Regions from separate parts of the Faecalibacterium sp. genome, predicted to be linked through region 2. Evidence: predicted binding sites of a transcription regulator. Region 2 holds the regulator's gene; each other region holds the start of a gene.
The links. Region 2 encodes Rex, which represses fermentation and respiration genes when NADH is low (regulators of the CRP and FNR family bind a similar motif). Its sites were predicted from a motif close to ATTGTTAANNNNTTAACAAT; they were not measured.

Region 1: a site for Rex is predicted at 1,603-1,622, ahead of coaD (pantetheine-phosphate adenylyltransferase). Genes of this name have one in related genera too.
Region 3: a site for Rex is predicted at 1,680-1,699, ahead of ACT8X9_RS01340 (phosphoglycerate kinase). Genes of this name have one in related genera too.

The regions. Positions count from the first base shown of each region.
Region 1 is NZ_DAWCVJ010000060.1:126-3,405, forward strand. It holds partial or broken gene ACT8X9_RS09725 (acetyl-CoA C-acyltransferase) at 1-831, opposite strand, end outside; gene coaD (pantetheine-phosphate adenylyltransferase) at 923-1,426, opposite strand; gene ACT8X9_RS09735 (butyryl-CoA:acetate CoA-transferase) at 1,944-3,280, shown strand, end outside.
Region 2 is NZ_DAWCVJ010000001.1:17,432-20,711, reverse strand. It holds gene ACT8X9_RS00100 (DNA translocase FtsK) at 1-15, opposite strand, end outside; gene ACT8X9_RS00095 (ClpP family protease) at 148-834, opposite strand; gene ACT8X9_RS00090 (redox-sensing transcriptional repressor Rex) at 1,103-1,744, shown strand; gene ACT8X9_RS00085 (thymidine kinase) at 1,823-2,425, shown strand; gene ACT8X9_RS00080 (ABC transporter substrate-binding protein) at 2,907-3,280, shown strand, end outside.
Region 3 is NZ_DAWCVJ010000004.1:5,075-8,354, reverse strand. It holds gene tpiA (triose-phosphate isomerase) at 1-272, opposite strand, end outside; gene ACT8X9_RS01340 (phosphoglycerate kinase) at 357-1,565, opposite strand; gene ACT8X9_RS01335 (nucleotide sugar dehydrogenase) at 1,886-3,124, opposite strand.

The sequences.
Region 1 (3,280 bases), on a different contig from region 2:
AGCCTTCTCCTCACTCATGACGACCAGAGCAGCAGCGCCATCGTTGATAGCGGAAGAGTTGCCAGCGGTCACGATGCCGTCCTTGGTGAAGGCGGGCTTCAGGGTGCCCAGCTTCTCGACCGGGGTCAGACGGGGGCCTTCATCGGTATCGAACACGGTGTCGCCCTTCTTGCCCTTGATGACGACAGGAACGATCTCGTCCTTGAATGCGCCGTCCTTGATGGCCTTGTCAGCCTTGATCTGGCTGTTGTAGGAGAACTCATCCAGCTGCTCACGGGTGATGGGGCTGTAGCCGTACTTCTTCTGATAGGTCTCGTTGCTGCAGACATTCTCAGCGGTCATGCCCATGTGCTTGTTGAAGCCGCAGGCATCCCACAGTGCATCGTTGACCATGGTATCGACCAGCTCGCTCTTGCCCATGGGAGAACCCATGCGGTAGCCGTAGCGGGCCTTCTGCAGGGCAAAGGGAGCCATATCCATGTTCTCCATGCCGCCTGCGACCACGATGTCAGCATCGCCAGCCTCGATCATCTGAGCAGCCATGTTGACGCAGTTCAGACCAGAGCCGCAGACCACGTTGACGGTGACAGCGGGGGTCTCAATGGGCAGGCCAGCCTTCAGGGAAGCCTGACGGGCGACGTTCTGGCCCAGACCAGCCTGAATGACGCAGCCCATGTAAACATGATCGACCTGCTCAGGTTTCACGTTTGCACGGTTCAGAGCTTCCTTGATGACGATGGAGCCAAGCTCAGCAGCAGGGACGTTTGCCAGAGTGCCGCCAAACTTACCAATAGCGGTACGGCAGGCAGATGCGATAACAATTTTTTTCATGTTAATAGCCTCCTGAAATGTGTATATTTACGGGGTTTTCGTAAAACGATCTATCAAAAGGCCCGAGAGCCTTTTTGCATGATAAAAGGGATCAGATAGTCTTTCCTTCCGCCCGAAGCTGCTCCACTTTCGCGTGGATGGCCGCTTCTACGTTGGGCGTCACGAACTTGGAGATGTTGCTGCCGTAGCGGGCAGCCTCCTTGACGATGGTGGAGGAAAGGTAGCTCCACTTGATGCTGGTGGCGAGGAACATGGTCTCGATACCGGGCATCAGTGCGTGGTTGGTCTGCGCCAGCTGGATCTCGTTTTCGAAATCCGTCACAGCCCGCAGGCCCCGCACCATCACCGAGGCGTGGCGCTTCTTGGCGAACTCCACGGTCAAGCCGTCAAAGCTCTCCACCGTCACGTTCGGGATGTCCTTGCAGCACTCCTGCAGCAGCGCCACCCGCTCCTCTACGGTGAACAGGGGGTTCTTCGCGCTGTTGATGAGCACTGCCACGATGAGGTGGTCGTTGATCTTCGCTGCCCGCTTGATGATGTCGAGATGTCCTCTCGTGACCGGGTCAAAGGACCCGGGGTAAACTGCTGTTGCCATCGGTATGGTCTCCTTTATCGCCGCGCTTTGGAAAAGCGCAATTTGGTGTTGCCATGATAGCACTTTTCAGTTCCCGCTTCAAGTATCGAGGCATATGCCCCTCGCAACATCGTTAATTTTTAGTCAATTAACGTCGCACTGGGGCGCTTTGTCTTGGTACACATTAAGTAAACCATATTGTCAAAATTTTATCAAGTCTTTTTTCAAAAAAATTTGTTTTTGTCGTACCAAATTATCCCCACAAATTGCTAAGATTTTTAGTCATCTTGTCCGTAGGGCTATTTTTTACGAAAGGGGGCTTGATTCTGTTCTTTGTTAATGTTATAACTAAGTTGAGCAGGTCTGCCTCTGCCGGAGGCACCCGTCCTGCTGTTTCCAAGGATACCGCCGGGATGTGATAAGCCGGTGTCAAAACTGGAAACGAACGGTAAATTTCCGGCAAAGATCTTTGTTCCGCAGGAATGTAAATGGTAAATTTACAATTCTTTTATGTTATTATAGGAGAGGATGGTTTATAATGGATTTTAAGGAAATGTACGCGCAGAAAAAGATGACCGCCGAGCAGGCTGCCGCGCTGGTCAAGAGCGGCGACTGGGTGGACTACGGCTGGTGTGTCAACACTCCTGTGGCCGTGGACGCCGCCCTTGCAAAGCGCCTGCCGGAGCTGGAGAATGTCAACTTCCGCGGCGGCATCCTGATGTGGGTGCCCGAGATCTTCCAGATCGACGATCCTGCTGCCCACATGACCTGGAACAGCTGGCATATGGGCGGCATCGAGCGCAAGGCCATCGCACAGGGCTTTTCGTTCTACTCCCCCATCCGGTATTCTGAGCTTCCCCGCTATTACCGCGAAAGCCCCGATCCGCTGGATGTCGCCGTCTTTCAGGTGACGCCGATGGATGAGCACGGCTACTTCAACTTCGGCCCCAGCGCTTCTCATCTGGGCGCTGTCTGCGAGAAGGCCAAGAAGATCGTCGTCGAAGTCAACACCAATATGCCCCGCTGCCTCGGCGGCATGGAGAACTGCGTCCACATCTCCCGGGTCACCGGCATCGTGGAGGGCAGCAACCCGCCCATTGGCCAGATGGCCGCTGCCGGCCCCGCTTCTGAGGTCGATCTGAAGGTCGCCAATCTCGTCGTGCCCCAGATCCCCAATGGTGCCTGCCTGCAGCTGGGCATCGGCGGTATGCCCAATGCCATCGGCAGCCTCATCGCCCAGAGCGACCTGAAGGACCTCGGCGTCCACACGGAGATGTACGTCGATGCCTTTGTGGACATCGCCAAGGCCGGCAAGATCACCGGCGCACACAAGCAGCTGGACAAGGGCCGTCAGGTCTACGCCTTCGGTGCCGGCACCCAGAAGATGTACGACTACCTCAACAACAATCCCGAGTGTATGTCCGCCCCCGTCGATTACACCAACGACATCCGCAGCATCTCCGCACTGGACAACTTTATCTCCATCAACAATGCGGTGGACATCGACCTGTTTGGTCAGGTGAACGCGGAGAGCGCCGGTATCAAGCACATCTCCGGTGCAGGCGGCCAGCTGGACTTCGTGCTGGGTGCCTACCTCTCCAAGGGCGGCAAGAGCTTCATCTGCCTTTCCTCCACCTTCTTTAATAAAAAGACCGGCCAGCTGGAGAGCCGCATCCGTCCCACGCTGGAAAATGGCAGCATCATCACCGACACCCGCGCCAACCTGCATTATCTCTGCACCGAGTACGGCTGCGTCAACCTCAAGGGCCTGACCACTTGGGAGAAGGCTGAGGCCCTCATCAACGTGGCACACCCCGACTTCCGTGAGCAGCTCATCAAAGAAGCCGAGAAGATGCACATCTGGCGCCGCAGCAA
Region 2 (3,280 bases):
TTTTCTTTTTGCCATGATCCCTAAAAACCGTTCCTTATCTTATATATAGAAGCAGGGCGCGCCCGAGGCGGCTCTGTCGGTGACGATGGAAGAATCCCGATACGATTCGATTCTTTCATTGTACCACGGGAAAAGTCAAATGGCAATTTATTTCCCCTCGATTTCTCGGTAGAGCCACGCCAGCGCATCCGACAGCCCGCCCAGCTCGTCGATGAGCTTTTCCCGCACGGCTTTCCGGCCGTCCAGCACGGTACCCACATCCATGACCAGCTCGCCGGTGCGCATCATCAGCTCGGTGTACCGCTTTTCCGAGATGCCGCTGTGGGCCGCGACAAAGCCGGTGATCCGCTCCTGCATCTGCTCGAACCAGCGCATGGTCTGGGGCACGCCCAAGATCATCCCCGAGTGGCGGACGGGGTGGACCGTCATGGTGGCGGTGGGCACGATGAAACTCCGCTGGGCGCTGACGGCCAGCGGGATGCCGATGGAGTGGCCTCCGCCCAGCACCACCGCCGCACTGGGCTTCGAGATGCTGGCGATGAGTTCGGCCAGCGCAAGCCCTGCCTCCACATCTCCGCCCACGGTGTTGAGCAGCACCAGCAGCCCCTCGATGGCAGGGTCTTCCTGCACAGCCACCAGCTGGGGGATGACGTGCTCATACTTGGTGGTCTTCTGGCCCTGCGGGGCTTCCACATGGCCCTCCACCTGCCCGATGACAGTCAGACAGTGGATGGCGTGAGCGCCCCGGGTGCGGTAGATGCTGCCCATGTCCTCGATCTGCTCTTTTTCCAATCGCTGCTGCTCCACGGGGATATTTTTCTCTTCCTGTGCCATTCTCTGCGCCCTCCTTTTTGCTTCATTTCAGCTTGTCCGGCATTCCTGTCGGTTATGCTTCGGCAAAGATTTCTTTGCTTTTGCAAAAAATTGCGCCAAAGGATTTGACATTCTCGCTTCACGATGTATACTTTATACTAGAGATAAGATTGTCAAATAAGTATCATTATTGTACGGAAAAGTACACATCTATTCCTTGCCGGAGCGCCCTGCCGCTGCGCACCTCTCCCCCGGCGATCCTGCGGACAAAAAGAAAGGAGAACTCCCTATGAATACTCCCGGCAAAGCTTCCCTGCCCGTCATCAAGCGTCTGCCCAAATATTATCGCTACCTGCGCACCCTGAAAAACGACGGCATCACCAGCATCTCGTCCCGCGAGCTGGCCGCCCAGATGGGCACCACCGCCTCGCAGGTGCGGCAGGACTTCAACTGCATCGGCGATGTGAATGGCCGTCAAGGCATCGGCTATTCGGTAGAGAACCTGCTGAACATCCTTGAGGACCTGCTCTTCGGCAACGGTGACCGTCTGCCCACCATCCTCATCGGCTGCGGCCGTCTGGGCAAGGCCGTGAGCCGCTTTATCACCACCGACACCAACGGCTATAAGCTCATCGCCGCCTTCGACAACGCCCCCGACGAGGTTGGCAAGGAGATCAACGGCATCCAGATCCTCCACATCGATGAGCTGGAGACGTTCTGCGCCGAGCATCACCCCGAGGTGGCCGTCCTCTGTCTGCCCCGCAGCGGCGCAGAGGAGATCAGTGGCCGTCTGGTGGCGCTGGGGATCCAGGGCTTCTGGAACTTCTCCCACTACGACCTGTCGGTGTCCTACCCCGATGTCGTCGTGGAGAACGTCCATCTCGGCGACAGCCTGATGAGCCTCGGCTACCGGCTGCGCAATCAGGACTGAGCCATCTTACTGCAAAATGCCGACCCTCTCCGTCAGGCTCTGGCTGGGAGGGTCCTTTCATGAGGAGAATTTTTCGACATGGCAAAGCTTTATTTCCGTTACGGCGCAATGAACAGCGGCAAGAGCACCGCGCTGATGCAGGTGGCCCACAACTATGAGGAGCAGGGGATGCGGGTGTTCATCCTCAAACCGAAGGTGGACACCAAGGGCAGCGGCGACCTCGTGAGCCGTCTGGGCGTCCGCCGCCCCGCCGACCTGCTGGTGCCGCCGGATATGGACCTCGTGGAGGCCGTCCGGGCCGCCAGCAGCGAGGGCAAGCCTCTGGCCTGCGTGCTCTGCGACGAGAGCCAGTTCTTTACCGCCGCACAGGCCGAGCAGCTGTTCATGGTGACGGTGGATCTGAACATCCCGGTCATCTGCTACGGCCTGCGCTCCGACTTCTCCCTCAAGGGCTTCCCCGGCTCCACCCGTCTGCTGGAGCTGGCCCATACCATCGAGGAGATGAAGACCATCTGCGCCTGCGGCCGCAAGGCCACCTGCAACTGCCGCAAGGTCAACGGCCGCTTCGTCTTTGAGGGCGAGCAGGTGGCCATCGACCTTCAGAACGACGTCCAGTACGTCAGCATGTGCCCCCAGTGCTATTTCCGGGAGCGCCGCGCTTTCTATGCCGCCCGCCGATGATCGTTTTCCCTGATTTCATGCCGTCCGCACGCCGGGCGGCATTTTTTGTATCTTTTCTTCATCCGTGATATATCAGCCAAGGCCCGATTCGCACGTTTTTTGCGCTATTGATATATCAGTTCATGGCCGGAAGTTTTTGTCATCGTCGCTTTTGATGTATACAACGTCCATTCGGCAAAATATGACTTGGTTACAAAATTCTTGCAAATCCGGCCATTCTTTCCCTGTTGCATCCCAGTTTTCTATGCAAATCGTTGAAGTATACAAGTTGCACAGTTTTTGGCCTCAAGTTTATTCATTATGGCAATGACGTCAAAACCGTGCAAAAAATAAGCGCAATATTTGTTCGTTTTCCGCCGCTATCCCTACAATTTGCATCTTTCTTTTTCTTCTTGCCTTTGGTATCATATTTGTATACAACGGATGCTTTGCAGAGGCGTCCGTGCAAGCAGTTGTTTTTTACATTAGGAGGAGAACGAAAATGAGCAAGGCAATTTCTCGTCGTGACTTTCTGAAGGTCTCCGGCGCTGTGGGCGCTGCCGGCCTTCTGGCCGCATGCGGCGGCTCTGGCAACGCTGGCTCTACCGCCACTTCCACTGCTGCTTCCGCAGCATCCGTGGCCGGCCTGTCTTCTGACCCCGTCACCCTGACCATGAGCTGGTGGGGCGGCGAGTCTCGTCACAACGCCTATCAGGAGGCCATCAAGGCTTTCATGGCCAAGAACAGCACCATCACCATCAACCCCACCTTCGCTGCATGGTCCGGCTGGGAGGATACCATGTCCACCAAGTTCGCAGGCGGCGTCGCTGAGGATGTCTGCCAGATCAACTGGAACTGGCTGTACAACTATTCTAA
Region 3 (3,280 bases), on a different contig from region 2:
ACGCCCAGATCCACCAGCATATCTGCACTGATCTCGCCGGTGAAGGCACCGGACTTCTCGAAGTGGACGTTTTCAGCGCCAACATGGATGTTGGTGCCCTTGGTCTTTGCCACAGCCGTGACCAGATCGGTGTAGGGAGTGCAGATGACGACCTCGCAGGATGCGTCCTTGACGGCGGGGATCAGCTCGTCCACCAGAACAGCAGCCTCGGAGGCGGTCTTGTTCATCTTCCAGTTGCCAGCAATGATAGCCTTGCGCTTTGCCTTATCCATGATATGTTCTCCTTACCTTCTTATTGATAAAAACAGAAAGGTGCGGCGGCGAAACAGCCGCCGCACCCGTTTATGATGCCGGAATTATGCGTTCTGGATGACTGCGATGCCGGGCAGCTCCTTGCCCTCCAGATACTCCAGAGAAGCGCCGCCGCCGGTGGAGATGTGGGTCATCTTATCGCCCAGACCCATCTGCTGGACAGCTGCTGCGCTGTCGCCGCCGCCGATGACGGTGGTAGCGTCGCTCTCAGCCATTGCCTTGGCCACAGCCAGAGTGCCAGCTGCCAGAGTCGGGTTCTCGAAGACGCCCATGGGGCCGTTCCAGACGACAGTCTTGGAAGCCTTGACTGCATCAGCGAACAGCTTCATGGTCTCGGGGCCGATGTCGCAGCCCTCCATGTCAGCCGGGATGGCGGTGACAGGGACAACGGTGGTCTCGACGGGAGCGTCGATGGGGTCAGGGAAGTTCTCGACACAGGCAGTATCGACAGGCAGGAGCAGCTTGACGCCCTTCTCCTGAGCCTTTGCCATCATCTCCTTGCAGTAGTCCAGCTTGGAGTCGTCGCACAGGCTCTTGCCGACCTCATAGCCCTGTGCCTTGATGAAGGTGTAGGCCATGCCGCCGCCGATGATGAGGGTATCGACCTTCTCCAGCAGGTTGGAGATGACATTCAGCTTGTCAGCGACCTTTGCGCCGCCCAGAATGGCGGTGAAGGGACGGACGGGATCGTTCACGGCGTTGCCGAGGTACTTGATCTCCTTCTCCATCAGGTAGCCGACAGCGGTGTCCTTGATGTAGTCGGTGACGCCTGCGGTGGAGCAGTGTGCACGGTGGCAGCTGCCGAATGCATCGTCAACATAAGCGTCGGCCAGAGAAGCCAGCTCCTGAGAGAACTCGGGGATGTTCTTGGTCTCTTCCTTGCGGAAACGGGTGTTCTGCAGCAGGACGACGTCGCCGTTGTTCATGGCAGCGACAGCAGCCTTTGCATTCTCGCCCACGACGTTGTCGTCGTCAGCAAACACGACGGTCTTGCCCAGCTTTGCGCTCAGAGCCACAGCAACGGGTGCGAGGCTGAACTTTGCCTCGGGGCCGTTCTTCGGCTTGCCCAGATGGCTGCACAGGATGACCTTTGCGCCGTCATTGACCAGCTTCTGGATGGTGGGCAGAGCCGCATTGATGCGGTTCTCGTTGGTGATGACGCCGTCCTTCATGGGGACGTTGAAATCGCAACGGACAAGGACCTTCTTGCCGCAGTAGTTCTGATCGTCGATCGTCTTTTTACCTAAACCCATAGTGATTATTCTCCTCTCAATTCATTCTTCGGAATCGAATTTCGCTCACTCTCGGGGCCTTGACCCCTATGACACTATTATAAACAAAATGTGTGTGTATTGCAAGGACGGCGGATGGATAATTTATTAACAAACTTTTCCCGGGATATTCTGGAATTGTGTCTATTTTGACAGTGGCTTGACAAAGAGCAGCCTCTCAGTCTGCTTCGCAGACAGCTCCCCTAGCGAGGGGAGCCTCTGGCGAAGAGGGAAAACTTTACGGAATGCCAAGGCCTCTCCTCGATAGGAGAGGTGGCACGCCGTAGGCGTGACGGAGAGGTTTAGTCTCTCCGGAACAGGTCGCGGGTGTAGACCTTCTCCTGTACATCATCGAGGCAGCTGTCATAGCGATTGGCAATGATGGCCTGACTCCGCTTTTTGAACGCCTCAAGGTCGTTTACCACCTCGCTGCCAAAGAAGGTCGTGCCGTTCTCCAGCGTCGGCTCGTAGATGATGACGGTCGCTCCCTTGGCCTTGATCCGCTTCATGACGCCCTGAATGGAGGACTGACGGAAGTTGTCGGAGTTCGCCTTCATGGTCAGGCGGTAGACTCCGATGACGCAGGGCTTCTCCTCCCTTGCATCGTACTCGTTCTCCTCCCCATAGCTGTAGTAGCCCGCCATCTGAAGCACCCGGTCGGCGATAAAGTCCTTGCGGGTGCGGTTGGACTCCACGATGGCCTCGATGAGGTTCTCGGGCACGTCGGCGTAGTTGGCAAGAAGCTGCTTTGTGTCCTTGGGCAGGCAGTAGCCGCCGTAGCCGAAGCTGGGGTTATTATAATGTGTGCCGATGCGGGGGTCGAGGCAGACGCCCTCGATGATCTTCTGGGTGTCAAGGCCCTTCATCTCGGCATAGGTGTCCAGCTCGTTGAAGAAGGAGACGCGGAGCGCCAGATATGTGTTTGCAAACAGTTTGACGGCCTCTGCCTCTGTGAAGCTCATGAAGAGGGTCTCGACATCTTTCTTGATGGCCCCCTCCTGCAGCAGATGGGCGAAGGTGTGGGCCGCCTCCACAAGGCGGTCGTCCTTCATATCCGTACCCACGATGATGCGGCTGGGGTAGAGATTGTCATACAGCGCTTTGGACTCCCGCAGAAACTCCGGGCTGAAGATGATGTTCCTGCACTGATATTTTTCCCGGATCGAAGCCGTGAAGCCCACCGGGATGGTGGACTTGATGACCATGATGGCCTCGGGGTTCACCTTCATCACCAGCTGGATGACCGCCTCCACCGCAGAGGTATCGAAGAAGTTCTTCCGGCTGTCGTAGTTGGTCGGGGCGGCAATGACCACGAAGTCCGCGTCCCGGTAGGCCGCTTCCCCGTCCAGCGTAGCGGTCAGGTCGAGATCCTTTTCTGCAAGGTATCGTTCAATGTAGTCATCCTGAATGGGAGACTTTTTGTGGTTGATCTGCTCCACCTTCTCCGGCACGATGTCCACAGCGGTAACATGGTGGTGCTGGCTCAGCAGGGTGGCGATGGACAGGCCGACATAGCCTGTGCCTGCAACGGCAATGTTCAGTTTTTCGAATGCTCTCATGGCTTTCGCTCCTACGACACAACTATAAAATGTTCGGCGGCTTCTGTTTTATTGTATCATGAAGCAGGCCGAACAGCAAGCAAGGATAAACAAAAAACACCCTTCCTCTCACGGAAACCCGTAAAAGGAAGGGTGTCG